2 regions of the Variovorax sp. HJSM1_2 genome follow, and region 2 is predicted to be linked to the other one. Evidence: predicted binding sites of a transcription regulator. Region 2 holds the regulator's gene; the other holds the start of a gene.

Region 1 (9,510 bases), on a different contig from region 2:
TCGCGCGAGCGGCATCATGTGCTGCGTGACGGCATGCGACATGTTGTGTCGCGCGATGCTGAGAGAACTTACTGGCAGGCTTCGCAGCCTGGGTCGTCAATCGCGCAGAAGCGAATGTCGGTGGCGGGTGCATCAACGGATGCTTCTTGTGCCATTTGCTGACGTGCGGCGGCTGCGGCCACATCGACTGCGTTCATCTTGCTGGTGTTGGTCTCGTTGCCCGAAGACACCGAGTTCATACGGCCAGCGGTCACCGTGGATTTTTCTGCGTGGGTGGCACCACGGGTACGCAGGTAGTACGTGGTTTTGAGGCCGCGCGTCCATGCGAGTTTGTAGGTGTCGTCGAGCTTCTTGCCAGAGGCGCCAGCCATGTAGATGTTCAGCGATTGCGCTTGGTCGATCCACTTCTGGCGACGGGCTGCGGCTTCCACCAACCAGGTGGTTTCGACTTCAAAAGCCGTGGCGTACAGCGCCTTGATTTCTTCTGGCACGCGGTCTATGGGTTGCAGCGAACCGTCGAAGTGCTTCAGGTCCATGACCATCACGTCGTCCCACAGGTCCAGGCGCTTCAGGTCACGCACCAGGTAGCTGTTGATGACGGTGAATTCGCCCGACAGGTTCGACTTCACCGACAGGTTGCCGAAGCTTGGTTCGATAGACGCGTCCACACCAATGATGTTGGAGATGGTGGCGGTCGGCGCGATGGCCACGCAGTTGGAGTTGCGCATGCCGTCGGCCGCGATCTTGCGGCGCAGGGCATCCCAGTCGAGCGTCGACGAACGGTCCACTTCCACATAGCCGCCGCGGGCTTCGGCCAGCATGTTGAGGGTGTCCAGCGGCAGCACGCCCTTGTCCCACAGCGAGCCCTTGTAACTGGAGTACTTGCCGCGTTCCTTGGCCAGTTCGCTAGACGCCCAGTAGGCGTAGTAGCAGATGGCTTCCATAGACTCGTCGGCGAACTGCACGGCGGCTTCGCTGGCGTAGGGAATGCGCAGTTCGTACAGGCTGTCCTGGAAGGCCATCAGGCCCATGCCCACGGGGCGGTGACGCAGGTTGGAGTCACGCGCTTTCTTCACGGCGTAGTAGTTGATGTCGATCACGTTGTCCAACATGCGCATGGCGGTGGAAACGGTCTTCTTCAGCTTGTCGTGGTCGACGTGGCCGTCCTTCAGGTGGCGCAGCAGGTTGATCGAGCCCAGGTTGCACACCGCGGTTTCGGTGTCGCTGGTGTTGAGCGTGATCTCGGTGCAGAGGTTGGACGAGTGCACCACACCAGCGTGTTGCTGGGGCGAGCGCACGTTGCAGGCGTCCTTGAACGTGATCCAGGGGTGGCCGGTTTCGAACAGCATCGTCAGCATCTTGCGCCACAGGTCGGTGGCCTGCACGGTCTTGGCGGGCTTGATCTCGCCGCGTGCGGCTTTTTCTTCGTAGGCCACGTAGGCCTTCTCGAATGCCGCGCCAAACAGGTCGTGCAGGTCAGGCGTGTTGCTGGGCGAGAACAGGGTCCACTGGCCCTTTTCCATCACGCGGCGCATGAACAGGTCGGGAATCCAGTTGGCGGTGTTCATGTCGTGCGTACGGCGGCGGTCGTCGCCGGTGTTCTTGCGCAGCTCCAGGAACTCCTCGATGTCCAAGTGCCAGGTTTCCAGGTAGGTGCAGACCGCGCCCTTGCGCTTGCCGCCTTGGTTCACGGCCACAGCCGTGTCGTTCACCACCTTCAGGAACGGCACCACACCTTGGGATTCGCCGTTGGTGCCCTTGATGTGCGAGCCCAGGGCGCGCACACGGCTCCAGTCGTTGCCCAGGCCGCCGGCAAACTTCGACAGCAAGGCGTTTTCCTTGATCGACTCGTAGATGCCGTCCAGATCGTCGGGCACGGTGGTCAGGTAGCACGACGACAACTGCGGGCGCAGCGTACCGGCGTTGAACAGCGTGGGTGTGCTCGACATGAAGTCGAACGACGACAGCACTTCGTAGAACTCGATGGCGCGGCTTTCGCGGTCGATTTCGTTGATGGCCAGGCCCATGGCCACACGCATGAAGAAAGCCTGTGGCAGCTCGATGCGCGTCTTGCGCACGTGCAGGAAGTAGCGGTCATAAAGGGTTTGCAGGCCCAGGTAGTCGAACTGCAGGTCGCGCTCGGCTTTCAGGGCGGCGCCCAGCTTCTTCAGGTCGTACTGCAGCAGCTTTTCGTCAAGCAGCTCGTTTTCCACGCCCTTCTTCACATATTGCGGGAAGTAGTCGGCGTAACGCTCGCCCATTTCGGGTTGAGTGACCTCTTCGCCCAGCACTTCCTTGATGATGGTGTGCAGCAGCAGGCGCGCGGTGGCGTAGGTGTAGTCGGGGTCTTTTTCGATCAGCGTACGGGCGGCCAGGATAGAGGCCTTGTAAACCTCTTCGATCGGCACACCGTCGTACAGGTTGCGCATGGTTTCCGACACGATGGGGGCCGGTGTCACGCTGGCGCTCAGGCCGGCGCAGGCTTGCTGGATCAGCAACTGTAGGCGGCCCAGGTCCAAGGCCACGCGCTCACCGCCGTCGATCACGTGCAGTGCCGGCACGGGAGCGGCGGCAACTTCGGTTTGTTTGGTGCGCTCTTGGCTGCGGCGTTCGCGGTACAGCACATAAGCGCGCGCGATTTCGTGGTGGCCACCACGCATCAGGCCGAGTTCGACCTGGTCTTGCACGTCTTCGATATGGAACGTGCCGCCACCTGGGCGCGAACGAACCATGGCACGAATCACACCCTGCGTGAGGTTGTCCACCACTTCGCGCACGCTGGCCGAGGCTGCACCTTGCGTGCCGTGCACGGCCAGGAAAGCCTTCATCATGGCGACAGCGATTTTGTTCGGCTCGAAGGCCACCACGGCACCGTTGCGGCGAATGATCTGGTAGTGCGCCAACGCGTCAAGCGCCAAGCCTTTTGCGGCTGGGGTGGCGCTGGCCGAGGCCACATGGCTCTGGGGAACGGCAGCGGGTGAATTCAATGCAGTTTGCATGGTTTCCTTTTCGTTGGTTTTCTAGGTGTAAATCAGGCCATCCGTTGGCGGTGCGCGACTGTCGGATGGGGGCTTATTTAGTGTGGTTTCGCTGTGCAGGAAACACTATATATGGTGTGTTGATTCAATTCAATCCACTACCCGTAGTGTACCTTGGGCGGTGGGGGTGGACTCGGTGGTGCGGCCGGTGCCGCACTGCGGCAAAGGGCTTATGCGATGGCCCGGCAATACCGATCAATGCAATGTTTTTCTGAGCAAAACAAGCCTGCATGCTGGTTGCAGGCCGTTATGCCTTCGCAGGCCGCGCCAATTGGGCGCAAGCCATGCACGCAACCGATCGCCGGTGCGATCTAACGCAGGGCGCGCACAGCAAAAAAAATTATTTTTTTGCCTGGTCTTCGCTGCAAATTGGAAACACCTCGGCAGACCAGCCAGTGGCTTTGCGCAGCGCAGGCCAGTCAAAACCAGGGCCTGGGTCCAACTTGCGGCCGGGCGCGATGTGCTCGTGTCCCGCGACGTGGCGAATCGGGTAGGCCAAGCCCAGGGCCGTCACCAGGCTGACCAGGGTTTCGTACTGGGCGGCTTCGAAGGTGTCGCCTTCCAGGCCTTCGAGCTCTATGCCAATCGAGTCATCGTTGCAATTGTCGCGACCCCGGTAGTGGGAGGCGCCGGCATGCCAGGCGCGGGCGTCACAGCTGACAAACTGCCACAGGGCGCCGTCGCGCCGAATAAAGAAATGCGCCGAGACCTGCAAGCCACGAATGCCCTGGAAATAGGGGTGTGCGTCCCAGTCGAGTGTGTTGCAGAAGAGTGCACACACTTCATCACCACCGTATTGGCCCGGCGGCAGGCTGATGGAATGCAGGACCAGCAGGTCGATCTGCGCGCCTGCGGGGCGCGGCCCGAAGTTGGGCGAGGCCTGCGCGTGGGCGTAGCGGTACCAACCGTTGTGCCACAGCGGCTCATTCATCCTGCGGCTCCTGCTCGGAGGGGGCGGAAATATTCAGGCGTTCGATACGGTAGCGAATCTGCCGCAAGCTCAAACCCAGCCGGGCCGCCGTGGCGGTGCGGTTGAAACCGGTGGCGCGTAGCGCTTGCACCAGGATGTCGCGTTCCTGTTGGTCCAGATAGGCTTGCAGATCAGATGGCAAGCCGGCAGAAAGTGGGGCCGGGCCCGAGGGTGGCCATTCCGGCGCCGCTGGCGGGGCTTCGTCTTCTGGAAACAGCGAGCCATCGCTGCGGGTGAGCGGGCTCAGGTTTTCCGTGGGTTCAAAGTCCACATGCAGGCCGTCGTTCTCGCTCATGGCGATGGCGCGGTGCAGCAGGTTCTCCAGTTCGCGCACGTTGCCGACCAGCGGATGGCGTGCCAATTGCTGCAGCAATTCGTCGGACACTGTGGGCGGCGGCAGACCTGATTCACTGGCAATGCGGTACAACAAGGCATCACACAGGGCGGGCAGGTCTTCGCGGCGATCGCGCAGTGGCGGGATGACGATTTCGATCACGTTCAGCCGGTAATACAAGTCCTGCCTAAAGCGGCCGGCCTTCACCTCCTGTGCCAGGTCCTTGTGGGTGGCGCTGACGATGCGCACATCCACGGCAATTTCATGTGTGCCGCCGAGTGGCCGCACACGCCGCTCTTGAATGGCGCGCAGCAGCTTGGACTGCATGGCCAGCGGCAAGTCGCCAATCTCGTCGAGAAACAGCGTGCCATCCTGGGCAGCGGCGAAATAGCCCTCGCGGTCTTGCAGGGCGCCGGTGTAGGCACCTTTTTTCGCCCCAAAGAATTCGGCTTCGAGCAGGTTTTCGGGGATGGCGCCGCAGTTCACGGCGATCAATGGGCCGCCCGCGCGGTGGCTGTTGGCGTGCAGGGCCTGGGCCACCAGTTCCTTGCCGGTACCCGATTCACCGCGCACCAACACCGGTGCCATGCTGCGCGCGACTTTGATGATGCGCCGCTTGACGCCTTGCATGGGTTCCGAATGGCCCACCAGCCGCTGCAATGCGTGCACCGCAGCCGGCGACAGCGCCGGCTGGCCAGGAGCGGCGGCCGTTGGCACGGCAGACGTGGTGCTGGCGGCCACCGTGCCGAGTGCCGCAGGCGCGCTGCTCTGGGTCGGCTTGGCGGGCACGTCGCGCAGGGCCGACGCCACTACCGCACGAAATTGCTTGAGGTCTACGGGCTTGGTCAGGTAGTCAAAGGCGCCGGACTTCAGCGCTTCGACGGCGTTTTCGGCCGAGCCGTAAGCGGTCATGACGATGCAGCGTTCGGGCCGCTGTGCTGCACGCAGCTGCTGCAGGACTTGCAGCCCGGTGCCGTCGGGCAGGCGCATGTCGGTGATCACCACATCAAACTGTTTGGCCTGCAACTGCTGCATGGCTTCGGCCACATCCGCGGCGGTGTCGATGCGGTAGCCTTCGCGCAGCAAGGTCAGTTCGTACAGTGTGCGCAGATCGGGCTCGTCGTCGACGACCAGAATAGTGGCGCTGGCGGACTGAGGGGACATGGGCATGTTCAGGGCGTCAAGGCAATAGGGGTTCGAACAGATCACCCGTCACGGCCGACGGTTTGGGTGGTCGAAAGTTCACATAAAACTCGTTGCCAGTCACTTCACGGTTGGCCAGGTTGCGTGTGGCGCGCTGGTAACCAATCACGGCGCGGTGGCGTTCACACAGCTCCCGGCAAATATACAGGCCCAGGCCGCTGGAACGGCTCTCTGAAGTGAAAAAGGGTTCGAACAAATGCTGCTCCACCGCTTGCTCCATGGGCGCGCCATCGCTCCATACACGCAGAATTGATTGCCGGTAGTTGGAGAGCTGTGTCTGGACCTGGATGGAACCCTCTTGGTGGCTTACATAACGCTGCGCGTTGTCCAGCAGGTTCACCAGCACGCGCTGCAGGTGGTCGGGGTCGAAATCTACCGGCAGGCCCAGTGTACCCATGGTCCACTGCAGCTTGCGTTGCGCCGGGTCCTGCTGCACCCAGTCGCGGCAGATGGTCACCACCGCTTCGTCCAGCCTCACCTGAATGGGAGAGGTGCGCTGTACCCCGGCGTGCTGCACGCGGGCGATGCCCAGCACCTCGTCGACAATCTTCGCCAGGCGTTGTGCGTTGTGGCGCACCATCTCGGTCAGCTGCTTGTGGTGCGGGTCACTGAGGTCTTCATCAAGCAGGGCATTGGCTTGGCTGATGGCGGCCAGCGGGTTGCGGATTTCGTGCGCCACGGCGGCCGACATACGCCCCATGGCCGCCATTTTTTCCGTGCGCAGCCGGGCTTCGATTTCCCGCAGGTCATGCATGAACATCACACACAAGCTTTCGGCGCGCACCTCGTGCGACAAGGTGAGCCGGGTGCGCACACGTATGCGGCGCGGGCTTTTGCCGGGGTAGACGATGCTCACATCGGCCGCCTGCGCGGTTTCGTCAGCAAAGGTCTGCCGCGCCAATGCCTGCAGAGGCTGCCAGGCCGTGCGTTGGCCCAGGTATTCGCTCTGGCGTGGGCCGGGTTTGTCGGCCCCCAGCATTTGGCGCGCGGCCGGGTTGACAGCGCGCATGAGACCGGTGGTGTCGACCACCACCACGCCGTCGGTCAGGGTTTCCATCACCAACTCGTTGACGTGGGTTTGCAGTCGCGCCGTCAACACGCCGCGCAGCGCACGCTGCTGTTCACGCACCAGGCGTGCGGCCAGCTGGTTCACCACAAATGCAGCGGCGAAGTAGCCCAGGCCGGTCAGGCCGCTCTGTGCAAAGCGCGCGGTTTGATCACCACCGCTTTGGCTGCCCAGCCACCAGGCTTCCAGCAGGGTCAGCAAGGTCATGCCGGCGGCGGTGCCCAGCGCCATATTGCGTGAGCCCAGCAGCGAGGCCAGCAATACCGGCATGCCCAATAAGGGGGCGAAGTTGATGTTGCCGGTTTGCGCCACCTGCAGCACCGCGATGGCCAGTGCATCCACGCCCACCGTCCAGACCCAGAACAATGATCGTGTGTTGGTGGCTTGGTCGGGGGTGGTCAGGACGCGCACAAAAACGGTGCTGACGAAGTAGGCCGCGCAAAATAGCAGCAGCCATACCGGCACCGCGCTGCCCAAGAAGAACAGCGCCGCCTGCAGGCCCAGAATGGCCAGCGCAATCATCACGCGTGCGGTCATGAAGCCGTACCACACACGCACCAGTGGCAGGTGGTCGGTATTGCCCGCTGCCAGGGGCAAGAACTCTGATTCCAGCGCGTCCAGCGGCGCGCCGCTTTCCCAGTTGACGCTCATAAGGCGGTGGTCACCAAGGTTTGGCTTGTTGCAGGTGTTGCTGGCTGCAGTAGATGCCGTGTTCGCCGCGCACTGCGTCGGCTTCGGGCAGATGCAGCCCACACACATCACAACTGACCATGTTTTGTGGCAAACGCTTGTGTGCTTGATCGGCGGCGTTTTTGCGCTCTTTCTGGTGGTCGACCCGACCGTTGCGCCAGAGCCAGACACCCAGCAGCAGCGCCAGCAGAACAAGTATGAGTTTCACAGACAAAGAAGAGTCTTGTTAAGTGAGGTCAGGCGGCGCGGTGCAGCACCACTTCGAGCACAAAGCGCGAGCCCACATAAGACAGCAGCAGCAGTCCCGCTCCTATGTACAGCACCCGTACGGCCTTGCGGCCACGCCAGCCGAAGCGCGAGCGACCCAGAAGTAGTATGGCGAAGGTGATCCATGACAGCACCGAAAAGAAGGCCTTGTGGCTCCACTTCCAGGTGGCCTGGCCGTATAGCTGTTCACCAAACCACCAGCCTGCCAGCAGCGTGCCCGACAGCAGCACGAAGCCCGCGCTGACCAGTCGAAAGGTGATGCGCTCCAGCGTCAGCAGTGGAATACCGGCCGAGGAGCCGCCCGGTTGGCGCATTTGGCGTTCGGCCCGGGTCATCAGCCAGGCATGCACCACGGCCGCCGCGAACAAACCATAGGACGCGATGCCCAGCGCCGAGTGCAGTGGCAGCCATGGCGAGGCACTGGTGTGCATGGGCGTACCGGGAAACAGCAGCGCCAGTAAAACAGCGGCCGCACCCAGCCCGGCGAGCGCCCAGCGCGCACGCAACTCAGGGAACAGATGGCTTTCCACCGCATATACCGTGAGCACCAGCCAGGCCGTGACCGACAAGGCCGGCGCAAATCCAAAGCGTGGCGTGCCGTCCAGCAGCGTGGCCACCAACACCACGGCGTGCAACAGCCAAGCCACCAGCAGCGCAGCGCGGCTGGCCGGCATGCTCAAACGCGCAGCGCCTGCGGCCGGTACGGCGTAGGCGGCGGCAGCGGCTGCGGACAGCAGCACGATGGCCAGGGGCGCAGTCGTTAAAATCATGGCTACAGTTTAGCCTTTTGCTATATATCAGCGGCACCCGCCGGCCCCAACTTCAGGCTCCGCGTCAGCGGAAAAACCCCATGGCTTCCGCACTTACCGAAAAACTTTCCCGCCTCGTCAAAGAAATCCGCGGTCAGGCCCGCATCACCGAGTCCAACGTGTCCGACATGTTGCGCGAAGTGCGCATGGCGCTGCTCGAGGCCGACGTGGCCCTGCCCGTGGTGCGCGACTTTATCGCCCGCGTGAAAGAAAAGGCGCTGGGCCAGGAGGTGATGGGTTCGCTGTCGCCAGGCCAGGCGCTGGTGGGCATCGTCAACCGCGAGTTGTCGGCCACTATGGGCCAGGGCGTGAGCGACATCAATTTGTCGGCCCAGCCGCCAGCGGTGATCTTGATGGCCGGTCTGCAAGGCGCTGGTAAAACCACCACTACCGCCAAGCTGGCCAAGCTGCTGATCGAAAAGCGCAAGAAGAAAGTGCTCACGGTATCGGGCGACGTGTATCGTCCGGCTGCCATTGAACAGCTGAAAACCGTGACAGCCCAAGCCGGCGCGGAGTGGTTTCCGAGCACGCCCGATCAAAAGCCCGCCGACATTGCGCGCGCCGCCATCGACTACGCGCGCCGCCACTACTTCGACGTGTTGCTGGTCGACACCGCCGGCCGCCTGGCCATCGACGAAGTGCTGATGGCCGAAATCAAGGAATTGCACGCGCTGCTCAAGCCGGTGGAGACCTTGTTTGTGGTCGATGCCATGCAGGGTCAGGATGCGGTCAACACCGCCAAGGCGTTCTCGGATGCGCTGCCGCTGACCGGCATCGTGCTGACCAAGACCGACGGTGACTCACGCGGTGGCGCGGCCCTGTCGGTGCGCCACATCACCGGCGCGCCCATCAAGTTCGCCGGTACCAGCGAAAAGATCGACGGCCTGGAAGTCTTCGACGCCGAACGCCACGCCGGCCGTGTGCTCGGCATGGGCGATATCGTGGCACTGGTCGAGCAGGTGTCTGCGGGTGTCGACATTGCTGCGGCGCAAAAGCTGGCCGCCAAGGTCAAGAGCGGCGAGAGTTTTGACCTCAGCGACTTCCTGGGCCAACTGCAGCAGATGAAGCAAATGGGCGGCCTCTCCAGCCTGATGGACAAACTGCCGACCCAGATGGCCGCCAAGGCCGGTTCT
Region 2 (9,510 bases):
CGAGAGTTTGCCGCGCTCTATGCCATGGCCCACATACTTAATAGAGTATGGCGACAGCGGCGGCAGCTCCAGATCTTTGACCTTGGCGTTGATATCCAGTGCCAGCGGCTTGGCCAGCGGGTTGAGTTTGCCCTGTATGTCCAGCGAGGCCGTGCCTTCGGCCTTGCCACGCAATTCAAGATCGGCCAGTTGCGGCATGCCCTGCACCGGCACCGATGAGAAAGCGCTGAGCTTGCCGGCCAGTTCACTCAGATCAGCAGAGTAATTGGGCTTGATGAAGAAGTCGGAGAACGCCACCCGGCCATTGACCAGGGTGATGGGGCCGAAGTTGATGACCGGGTCCAGCGGATGCGGGGCTTTGGCCACAACCGGTGTCGAAGCCGCTGCGGTCGCTGGCTTGGCCGCCGCTGTGGCTGGCGCAGCCGAGGTGGCTGCGGCATCGGCCTCGGATGATTTCACCAGATCCTGCAAGTTCAAACGGCCGTTTTCGTTCAGGATGATGCGTGCATAAAAATCGTCCAGCGCGGTTTCCTTGACAACCGCCACCGGCGCCTTGCCGGGGCTCAAGGCCACGTCGACGCCGCGTAGATTCAAGACCTTCCAGCTCAGCAGTTCACGCCCGCGGCGGGCGTTGCTGGAAGCCACGGCGGCGGCCAATTGGGGCGACTCGGCGGCGGCCGCGCTGGGGGCCGCAGGCGTGGTCACCTGCGTTGTACCGTTGGCGCGGAAGTCTTCCACCGTCAGGTTGCCGCCGACTTTGGCCGCGAGCCCGTCCCGCGCCATCGAGACATCGACCTGGCCCTTGAAACTGGTGTCAGCACGCACGAAGCGAACATTCATCAGGTGCGCGACATACGGGTCAGCCACCTGCAACGGCAGGTGCGCCATGTCGACCTGCCCTTTGACGCTCAAGGGTTCGGTTCCCGCCGCACCTTGAAACAGCAACCGGCCCGGCTCGGTATTGCCAGCACGCACTTTCAGCGACAGCGTCACCGGCGATGGTTTTTTGCCGCCCAGAACAAAGCTTTTGGCATCGGCCTTGATTTCCGACAGGTCGACCTGCACCGGCTGGCTGGCCCCATTGTCGACAAAAGCCACTGCCCCGCCTTCCACCAGAAGGCTGTCCACATTCACAGCCCAGCGTGCGGCCCCGGATTCCGCCACCTCCGTCACCGCCTCCACCACGGCGGCGGCCATGGGTGCGTTGTCTTTGAAGCTGCCCTGGGTCGCGCGCATCCAGTGCTCGAACATCCAGGTTTGGTCGGCCGCACGCTCGACACGTGCACGCGGCGTGTTCACGGCCACCCGTTCAATGCTCACCTTGTGGGTGTCGACGCCAATCGAGGCGTTGGTGATCAGCAAAGTCTGCACACTCGCCAATTCATTCGCCAACGCCCCCTTCTTGCCCGCCGTGCGCGTCCCTTTACCGGAAGCCGCAGAAGTGTCGACCAGGCTCAGTTGGTCCAACTGCATCTGACGCGCATGGATCTGCAGCCGGCTGGGCGCATCCCAGGCCACATCCAGGTCAGCGCTGAGTTGCCCTGAAACCGCAGGCACGACGAATACATCCACATAACGCGCGCCTAGCGCCAGAGGCAAAGCGCTGAGCTTGACGTTGACTTTGGCCATTTTGTCGGTGGCCGTGCCTTCGAACGTGATCGGCCCCTTGGCCACTGGCGCGGGCACACCCGCAAGTCTTCGCGCGGCAGGCGCCGCTGTCTGGCCCTGACTTGGGCGCTCGCCCACCGCTTCGACCGAAGCCGTCCCGCTGAAGGCCACCGGGTTGGCGACCGGCCAGGTCACGGCAGATACATCCAGCGCCACATCGTGTGCCAAGTGTTTAACCACACCACCACGCAGGCTGGCGCTATGGTCTTCCCAGCGCATCTGGCCGTCTTTGACACTGGCTTTGGCCAAGGCAACACGCCATTCTGCGGTGGCTTCACCAGGCGCAGGAGAGAGCTGAGGATTGGCATCTTTTGCGGCACTGGCGGCCTTGGATGCTGCGGAGGCAGCTCCTTTTTCAGGAGTCTTCTGGGCTTTTTTGGCTGACTGGCCAGAGTGCGCTGCGTCCGGGGAGCTCGAGCCCTCCAGCAGATTGATCTCACCTTTGGCATCACGCACCAGCTCCAACTCGGGCGCTGTGACTTCAATCGACGCCAGCTTCACCAGCTTCTCCAGCGGGCGGACCTCGTCGAGCACCACTTTCACACCGTCAAAAGCAAGCGCCTGTCGCCCTTGTATGTCGTTGACCTTGAAGTTCTGCGCCTCCAGCTCACCGGTCAGCTTCAGACTAGCCGCAGGCAGTTGCTCAAAATGCAGCTGCAGCTTGGCCTGCACCACACCTGCCTGTAGCTTCAGCGGCAGGTCTTTCGGTAGATAACCCAGATAAGGCGCCAAATCAAAGTTGCTCAATTGCAGCTTTGCATCGGTCTTGCGCGAGTCGGCAAATGGCGTGGATTCAGCCGTTGTCTCGAACTTGCTGCCGTTGAACAGCAGCGACAGATGCGGCAAGACCTTCACCTCCAGCCGGGAGTCAAAGTTGCTCAAGAATGGCAAGCCCAACTGCAAGTCGCGCACCGTGTGCGCCTTGCCCACGGGTTGGTCATCAAAGTCCAAGCTACCGCCTTTGACTTCGACGTTGTAGACCGCAAACTGCAGCGGTTTGCCAGAGGGTTTGTCGGACGGTGCCGTCAAGCGCGCCAGCACATCGTCAAAGTCATACCCGCCATCGGCAAGGCGCGTGACCCGAATTTTCGGCTCGTCCACCGCCACCGCGCGCACCACCGGCGCCAGGCGCACCAGTGATTGCAAGGATGCATCTATATAGAGGCGTTTGATTTCGACCTGGGGCGGCGCACCAGCGACGGCCCCCGCAATCGCAATGTCACCCAGGGCCAACTCCAGCGACCACGGCTTGAAGTCGACGCTGCCTATGCTCAGCGCGCGCCCGAGTTGCTCGCTGCCAATACGCTGCGCCTGGCTCTTCAGAATCGGTGGCACCGCCAGCCAACCCACCACCAGCAGCACGACGAAGGCCAATAAAGCCCATAAAAGGCGACGCAGCCACGGGCGGTTTTGAGCGTTTACGAGTTTCATAGAGTCGATTGTTTTTATGCTGTGGACAAGCATAAAGCACACGTCCGCAAGCCATGGCGTTTCGTTAGGAAATAGCCACTTTGGCGCGTCAAACAACGACCCGAAAATGTAAAAGCCCGGCCGGCTGGTGTAACACCTGCCGTCCGGGCTTGGCGACTGAACTAATGTCCGTGTCACCTGGGTTCGCAACAGGGAGAGTGATGTCCCTCGTTGCGGCGGAGGCAATAGATTGCCTCCATAGGAGACCGGGGCTGCTTCGCGTCATCGTCGCTGAGTGTCAGATGACAACTGGCTCCTACCGGTTGATGCCTGCTGCTGCAGACGTCTTCACTCTAATCAATACACCGGGTGAATTCAAATGTACTTTTCAATCGTTGCCAATGCCGTCATTGGCACGCTTGGATTGACAAGGCAGATGCATGGCTTCACCGCCGAATGATCGCAAATTTTTCGCCAAACAAACCATCCCAATGGATGGGGCAGGCACATGGACGCAGCGGCAAATGTACGTAAAGTTACATTTGCAATAAAAATATCTGTAGAAATATCCAGTAGTCCTCAGCCCCATACCGTTTGCTGCATTTTTGCTAGCGGCAACACGCACGTACACATGCGCATCCTGTGCACCATTTAAATCGGCAAGCCCATCGGGCTACACCAAAGAGCGTGTTTTTTCACGGAAAAAACACCTCTTAATTCTTTTTTAAACATAAAAATAATAATCCATATTCTTGACCGTGTATTTAAACACCCCATAGAATCCGCCCGTTCCTGGAAAGCCAGTGAAGATCGACGCCTCTGGCCAACCCCGGCCAATTCAAATCGCTGCCCAGAACGAAGGCACAGCACGATTTCTGAGGGCGCCCCAAACCAATCGGCGTGGCCAAGACGACCAGACTGAAGAATTCCGTCCCCGTCGTCATTCGCCCACGCGAGATGAGGAGTGTTATGACTGCATTGCAGAAGTTGAGCCAGGGAGTCCGGACCTTTGCGTCCGACATCCTCCAAGGCTTTTTTGAAATTACCCACAATGGATTCGCCCTACTCGGCTTGGTGGTGGCGTTTGCTGCCATCACCGTGACGGCGCGCCCTGATCTGCGTGAAGTTGGCGAAGCACAGCTGATGAGCTGGCTGCAAGAGCGTCGCATCGAAGTGATGGGCATGCAAGGCGTGCAAGTCGAAAACGATGCCGTCGACCGCGCCACGGCGTCGAATCCCAAGGACCTGCCCAAACAGCAGGCGGCTGTAGCCTACTGGCTCAGCAAAAAGTACCGCGTGGCCCCTGAGCCCGTGAGTGCCCTGGTGTCCGAAGCTTATGAAATCGGCCGCTCCGTGAAACTCGACCCGACCTTGATCCTGGCGGTGATGGCCATTGAATCGGGCTTTAACCCGTTCGCGCAGAGCCCCGTGGGTGCGCAAGGCCTGATGCAGGTCATGACCAAGGTGCACACCGACAAATACGAAAACTTCGGTGGCCAGTTTGCTGCCTTTGACCCCCTGACCAACCTGCGGGTAGGCGTCAAGGTGCTGCAGGAGTGCATTGCCCGCGCCGGCTCCGTCGAAGGCGGTCTTCGCTACTACGTGGGTGCAGCCAACCTGACGGACGACGGTGGTTATGCCAACAAGGTTTTGGCAGAACACCAACGCCTGCTGCAAGTCGTGGGTGGCCGCGCCACGCCGTTTGTGGTGCCACGTACCATACCGGTGATGACCCCGATCAAGCCGCAGGCTGAGGCCAGCGAAGAAAAGGTTGCCGGTCTGTACTGAACTGCAAGCTCTGCACTGGTTGTGCCCCGCTTGACCATGCCGCTCTTTGGAGCGGCATTTTCATTGCGCTCTCCCCCAGCGATCAACACTTGCTTTCCTCGGCTATACAGGCCTCGGCTACACTAGGGCGGTACGCAACTGGCGATAGGCATGGCGCTGCAAAGTGCCCATGTTGACGTGGACCACCGTAGCAGCTTCATTTTCACGCTGCTGTCTCCGGGCAACCACTGGGAAGCGTGCCACCAAGGCTTAGGCTTAGGCTTGGGTGTTCAGCCGTTCGCCTGGGCAGCACTTGTCTCGGACAAGTAATCACCCGTATGCAATTTCTGCAAGGACTGCCATGTACGACCGCAATATCCTGATCGAGCAAACCGATCCCGAAATCTTTCGCGCCATCCAGCAAGAGCATGCGCGCCAAGAACATCACATCGAACTGATCGCCAGCGAAAACTACGCCTCGCCCGCCGTCATGGCCGCGCAAGGCTCGCAACTCACCAATAAGTACGCCGAGGGCTACCCAGGCAAGCGTTATTACGGCGGCTGCGAGTACGTCGATGTGGCCGAACAACTGGCCATCGACCGCGTGAAGGTCATTTTTGGCGCTGACGCCGCCAACGTGCAGCCCCATTGCGGCGCGTCGGCCAACGAAGCTGTCTTTCTGGCCTTCCTGAAGCCAGGCGACACCATCATGGGCATGAGCCTGGCCGAAGGCGGTCACCTGACGCACGGCATGCCTTTGAACATGAGCGGCAAGTGGTTCAACGTCGTGTCCTACGGCCTCAACGCCAAGGAAGAGATCGACTACGACGCCATGGAAGCCAAGGCACGCGAACACAAGCCGAAGTTGATCGTGGCCGGTGCCAGCGCCTACTCTCTGGGCATTGACTTCGAACGTTTTGCCAAGGTCGCCAAAGAAATCGGCGCCATCTTCATGGTCGACATGGCCCACTACGCCGGCCTGATCGCCGCTGGCCTCTACCCCAACCCGGTGCCATACGCTGACGTGGTCACCTCCACCACCCACAAGAGCCTGCGCGGCCCACGTGGCGGCATCATCTTGATGAAGTCGCAACACGAAAAAGCCATCAACAGCGCCATTTTCCCCGGCCTGCAAGGCGGCCCACTGATGCACGTCATCGCCGCCAAGGCCGTGGCCTTCAAGGAAGCGCTGCAGCCTGAGTTCAAGCTGTACCAGCAGCAAGTGCTGAAGAACGCCCAGATCATCGCCGACACGCTGACCCAGCGTGGCCTGCGCATCGTGAGCGGCCGCACCGAAAGCCACGTCATGCTGGTCGACCTGCGCGCAAAGGGCATCACCGGCAAGGAAGCCGAAGCCGTGCTGGGCCAAGCCCATATGACGATCAACAAGAACGCCATCCCGAACGACCCGGAAAAACCAATGGTCACCAGCGGCGTGCGCGTGGGCACCCCAGCCATGACCACCCGTGGCTTCAAGGACGAAGAAGCGCGTTTGACGGCCAACCTGATCGCCGACGTGCTGGACAACCCACGCGACGAAGCCAACATCGCCGCCGTGCGTGCCAAGGTCAACGCCTTGACCGCCCGCTTCCCGGTCTACCGCTGATTTGCGCGTCGCACTCTTGACCCGCCGAGCCCAGAAGCCATGAAGTGCCCCTTCTGTGGCCACGCAGAGACGCAGGTTGTCGAAACCCGGGAGTCCGAAGACGGCGACCTGATTCGACGCCGGCGCCGCTGCGGCTCGTGTGAGCAGCGTTTCACCACCTACGAGCGCGCAGAAGTGGCCATGCCCAGCGTGGTCAAGAAAAACGGCAGCCGCATGGACTTTGACGCCAGCAAGCTCCAGGCGTCCATGCGGCTGGCCTTGCGCAAGCGCCCGGTCGCTGTTGAGCAGGTGGATGCAGCCCTGGAACGCATCGAGCGCAAGCTGCTGGTCAGCGGTGCCAAGGAAATCACCACCGCCAAACTGGGTGAGTTGGTGATGCGCGAGCTGAAAAAACTCGACAAAGTGGCCTACGTGCGTTTTGCGTCGGTTTACCGCAGTTTTGAAGACGTGGATGAATTCAGCCGGTTGATTCAGGATATCTAGCCGGCAAAGGTTTGCATCAGAGCACCGCAGGCCAACCCCGGTAGAGGATGCCGTCGCCGCCGCGACTGGCCAAGCGGTCTTCCCAACCAGATCAGCGGCCACAGTTTGCTGCTGCGCAAATGCAGAATAAGGGCATGATTCGCCCCACCACGCCTGCCAGCCGGCTTTGCCGCAACCGACATTCCGGCTTTACCTTGCTGGAAGTATTGGTCACGGTTGCCATCGCCGGCATTCTGGCTGCGCTGGCGGCGCCTTCATTGCGCGATTTTGTGGCGCGCAACAAGATGTCTTCCATTGGAAATGAGTTCACCGGCAGCGTGTTGCGTGCTCGTAATGAAGCGGTCAGCAGGAACACCTGCGTCACCATGTGCTTAAGCACCACAGTCAACGATACTGGTACCGGCAGCAGCGGCCCTCGATGCGCAACGACCGGCCAAGACTGGCAGGTGGGGTGGATCGCTTTCCTAAACCCATCTTGTTCAAGTGCTAGCAACAATCCTGATGCGGATAAGCCGGAAAACTTACTGTTTGTTCGCCAGCCCGTGGCCGGTGAGTACTACTTGAATGCCCTATCGAACACCCGCAAGATCCAGTTCAACAACCGAGGGTTGAACGGTTTGGGAAGTGCCGAGGAGTTCGACCTTGTTTATCAATCGGTTAACCATCCCTGGACACAAAAGTACGGTTTCAATATTTGCCTCAACAAAATGGGGCGAACTCGAACCATATCCGACGCGTCCACTTGCGGCAGCGACTCGAATTGAAAGTCACCATGCGAAAAGCCCCCGCACGAAAACTTGCCCGAGGTTTCACCTTGATCGAGATTCTGGTCGCTATCGTCGTATTGTCGATCGGCCTGCTTGGGATCGCCGGCCTGCAATTAGCGACCACCAAGTACAAGATCAACTCTTGGTCCCGCTCCTCAAACGCCTCGCTGTTCGCCGATTTTTCGGACCGTGTTCGCATGAATCCCAGCCAAGCTGGTCGCAACTACATCACGGGCGCAGACAGCACCTCAGCCTACATCCTCAACAGCGATTGGGCCACCCAACAGGCCGCGACCGATGCTTCACTGACCATCACCCCGAACTGCGAAACCGACTCGTCCGTCACCAGTTGCACACCGCAGCAGCGTGCAGCCTATGACATGGGGGCCTGGCGCCTACGCGTGCGTAATGCACTGCCGCAAGGTGCGGCCCTGGTAGAAGGCAATCGCAGCGATGGCATCACCGTCACATTGATGTGGTTTGACAAAGAAAACACCGATTCTCAACGCCGCATCAATGATGGCACCGCAGTCAATCTGGTCGCGGTTACTACATGCACGAGTCAGCAAACCGGCCTAGCTAGGCAAACCTGCTGCCCCGCCACCGCGTCTGCTCCGGCAGGTGTGCGCTGCGCCCGCTTCTCCTTCGTACCATGAAGCACATGCGCCCCAACCGTGTACATCAGCGTGGCGTCACGATGGTGGAGTTATTGGTCACCATGGTGATCACCCTCTTTTTGGTCACGGCCGCAGCTTACGTTTACCTGGGCACTCGAGATACTCAACGTGCGGTGGAACGAAACAGTGCCAACCAGGAAACCGGGGTGTATGCGCTCGAATTCCTGGGACGAGATATTGCGAATGCTGGCTTTTACCCCACCGTAGCTCCCCCTATTTCGGCAAACTTTCCCAAAATGCGGCGCATTGATGGATATCCACCGGGTCAAGGCATTCCTGTTAGAAACACAGATTGGATTTCCCCCAGCAGCGGAGACAACGCCTATATCACCGGCATTTTTGGTTGCGATGGCGCCAAATTCAATGTCGCGACGGGTACCTGTGGCACCACCTCTTCCACAGCACCCGACTCTCTTGTGATTAACTACTTCTCGAGTGACACCATGGACAGCGCCGTGGTGGGCACGCGGCGAGACTGCAACGGAGCAGATGCCGGCAATGACGCCAGCAATGCCATTCGCAAACTCAACGATGGAACACCTGCCACCGCCGTCAATGCCAATCTTCCGCCACAACTTCCGCTATTCGTGTCAAACCGATATGCAATCGACTCCACCTCCGCCGAGGTTGAAGGGCAAGATGTCCAGACCAAGAGTCTTCAGTGTTCAGGAAATGGCAACACGAATGGCTACCAACCCCTGTTGCTAGGTGTTGAGGACATGCAATTGACTTATGGGATCTACAACAGCGCACTCACTCGAGCCCCCGACCGTTTCTACACCGCTACAGAGATCCAGAGCCTGCAAGCGCTCAACGTCAACGGAATCTCAATTAGCCCGTGGGGCAGAGTTGTCGCAGTACGTGTTTGTCTGATGACCAAAAGTGTCGGCGCGGCTCCGAAGATTGCAGATAAAAGCTCTGCTTTGCGCAAATACATCGACTGCAAAGACCAGGAACAAACGCAAAGCGCAAACGACACATCTTTACGCAAACGATTCGTACAGGTCTTTGCGGTGCAGAACAACATCAACCAATCCTATTAGGGCTCACCATGCCCCAAAGCATCCAGCTCCGCCGTCCCGTTGCTGTGTCATCTGATCAGCAGAAGGGAGTGGCGCTCATCGTCGTTCTA

The links. The regulator NrdR, encoded in region 2, represses ribonucleotide reductase genes. The targets are predictions, from matches to a motif close to CACNANATNTNGTG.
Region 1: a site for NrdR is predicted at 3,103-3,116, ahead of ACFQ95_RS16065 (ribonucleoside-diphosphate reductase subunit alpha). Genes of this name have one in related genera too.

What each region holds. Positions count from the first base shown of each region.
Region 1 covers NZ_JBMOXA010000013.1:103,807-113,316, forward strand. The annotation lists gene ACFQ95_RS16065 (ribonucleoside-diphosphate reductase subunit alpha) at 69-2,999, opposite strand; gene ampD (1,6-anhydro-N-acetylmuramyl-L-alanine amidase AmpD) at 3,379-3,969, opposite strand; gene ACFQ95_RS16075 (sigma-54-dependent transcriptional regulator) at 3,962-5,512, opposite strand; gene ACFQ95_RS16080 (sensor histidine kinase) at 5,523-7,262, opposite strand; gene ACFQ95_RS16085 (PP0621 family protein) at 7,273-7,509, opposite strand; gene ACFQ95_RS16090 (cytochrome C assembly family protein) at 7,538-8,338, opposite strand; gene ffh (signal recognition particle protein) at 8,419-9,510, shown strand, end outside.
Region 2 covers NZ_JBMOXA010000002.1:21,626-31,135, reverse strand. The annotation lists gene ACFQ95_RS02660 (DUF748 domain-containing protein) at 1-3,099, opposite strand, end outside; gene ACFQ95_RS02655 (lytic transglycosylase domain-containing protein) at 4,048-4,866, shown strand; ZMP/ZTP riboswitch at 4,991-5,160, shown strand; gene glyA (serine hydroxymethyltransferase) at 5,207-6,451, shown strand; gene nrdR (transcriptional regulator NrdR) at 6,491-6,934, shown strand; gene ACFQ95_RS02640 (GspH/FimT family pseudopilin) at 7,069-7,698, shown strand; gene pilV (type IV pilus modification protein PilV) at 7,707-8,357, shown strand; gene ACFQ95_RS02630 (PilW family protein) at 8,354-9,421, shown strand; gene ACFQ95_RS02625 (pilus assembly PilX family protein) at 9,430-9,510, shown strand, end outside.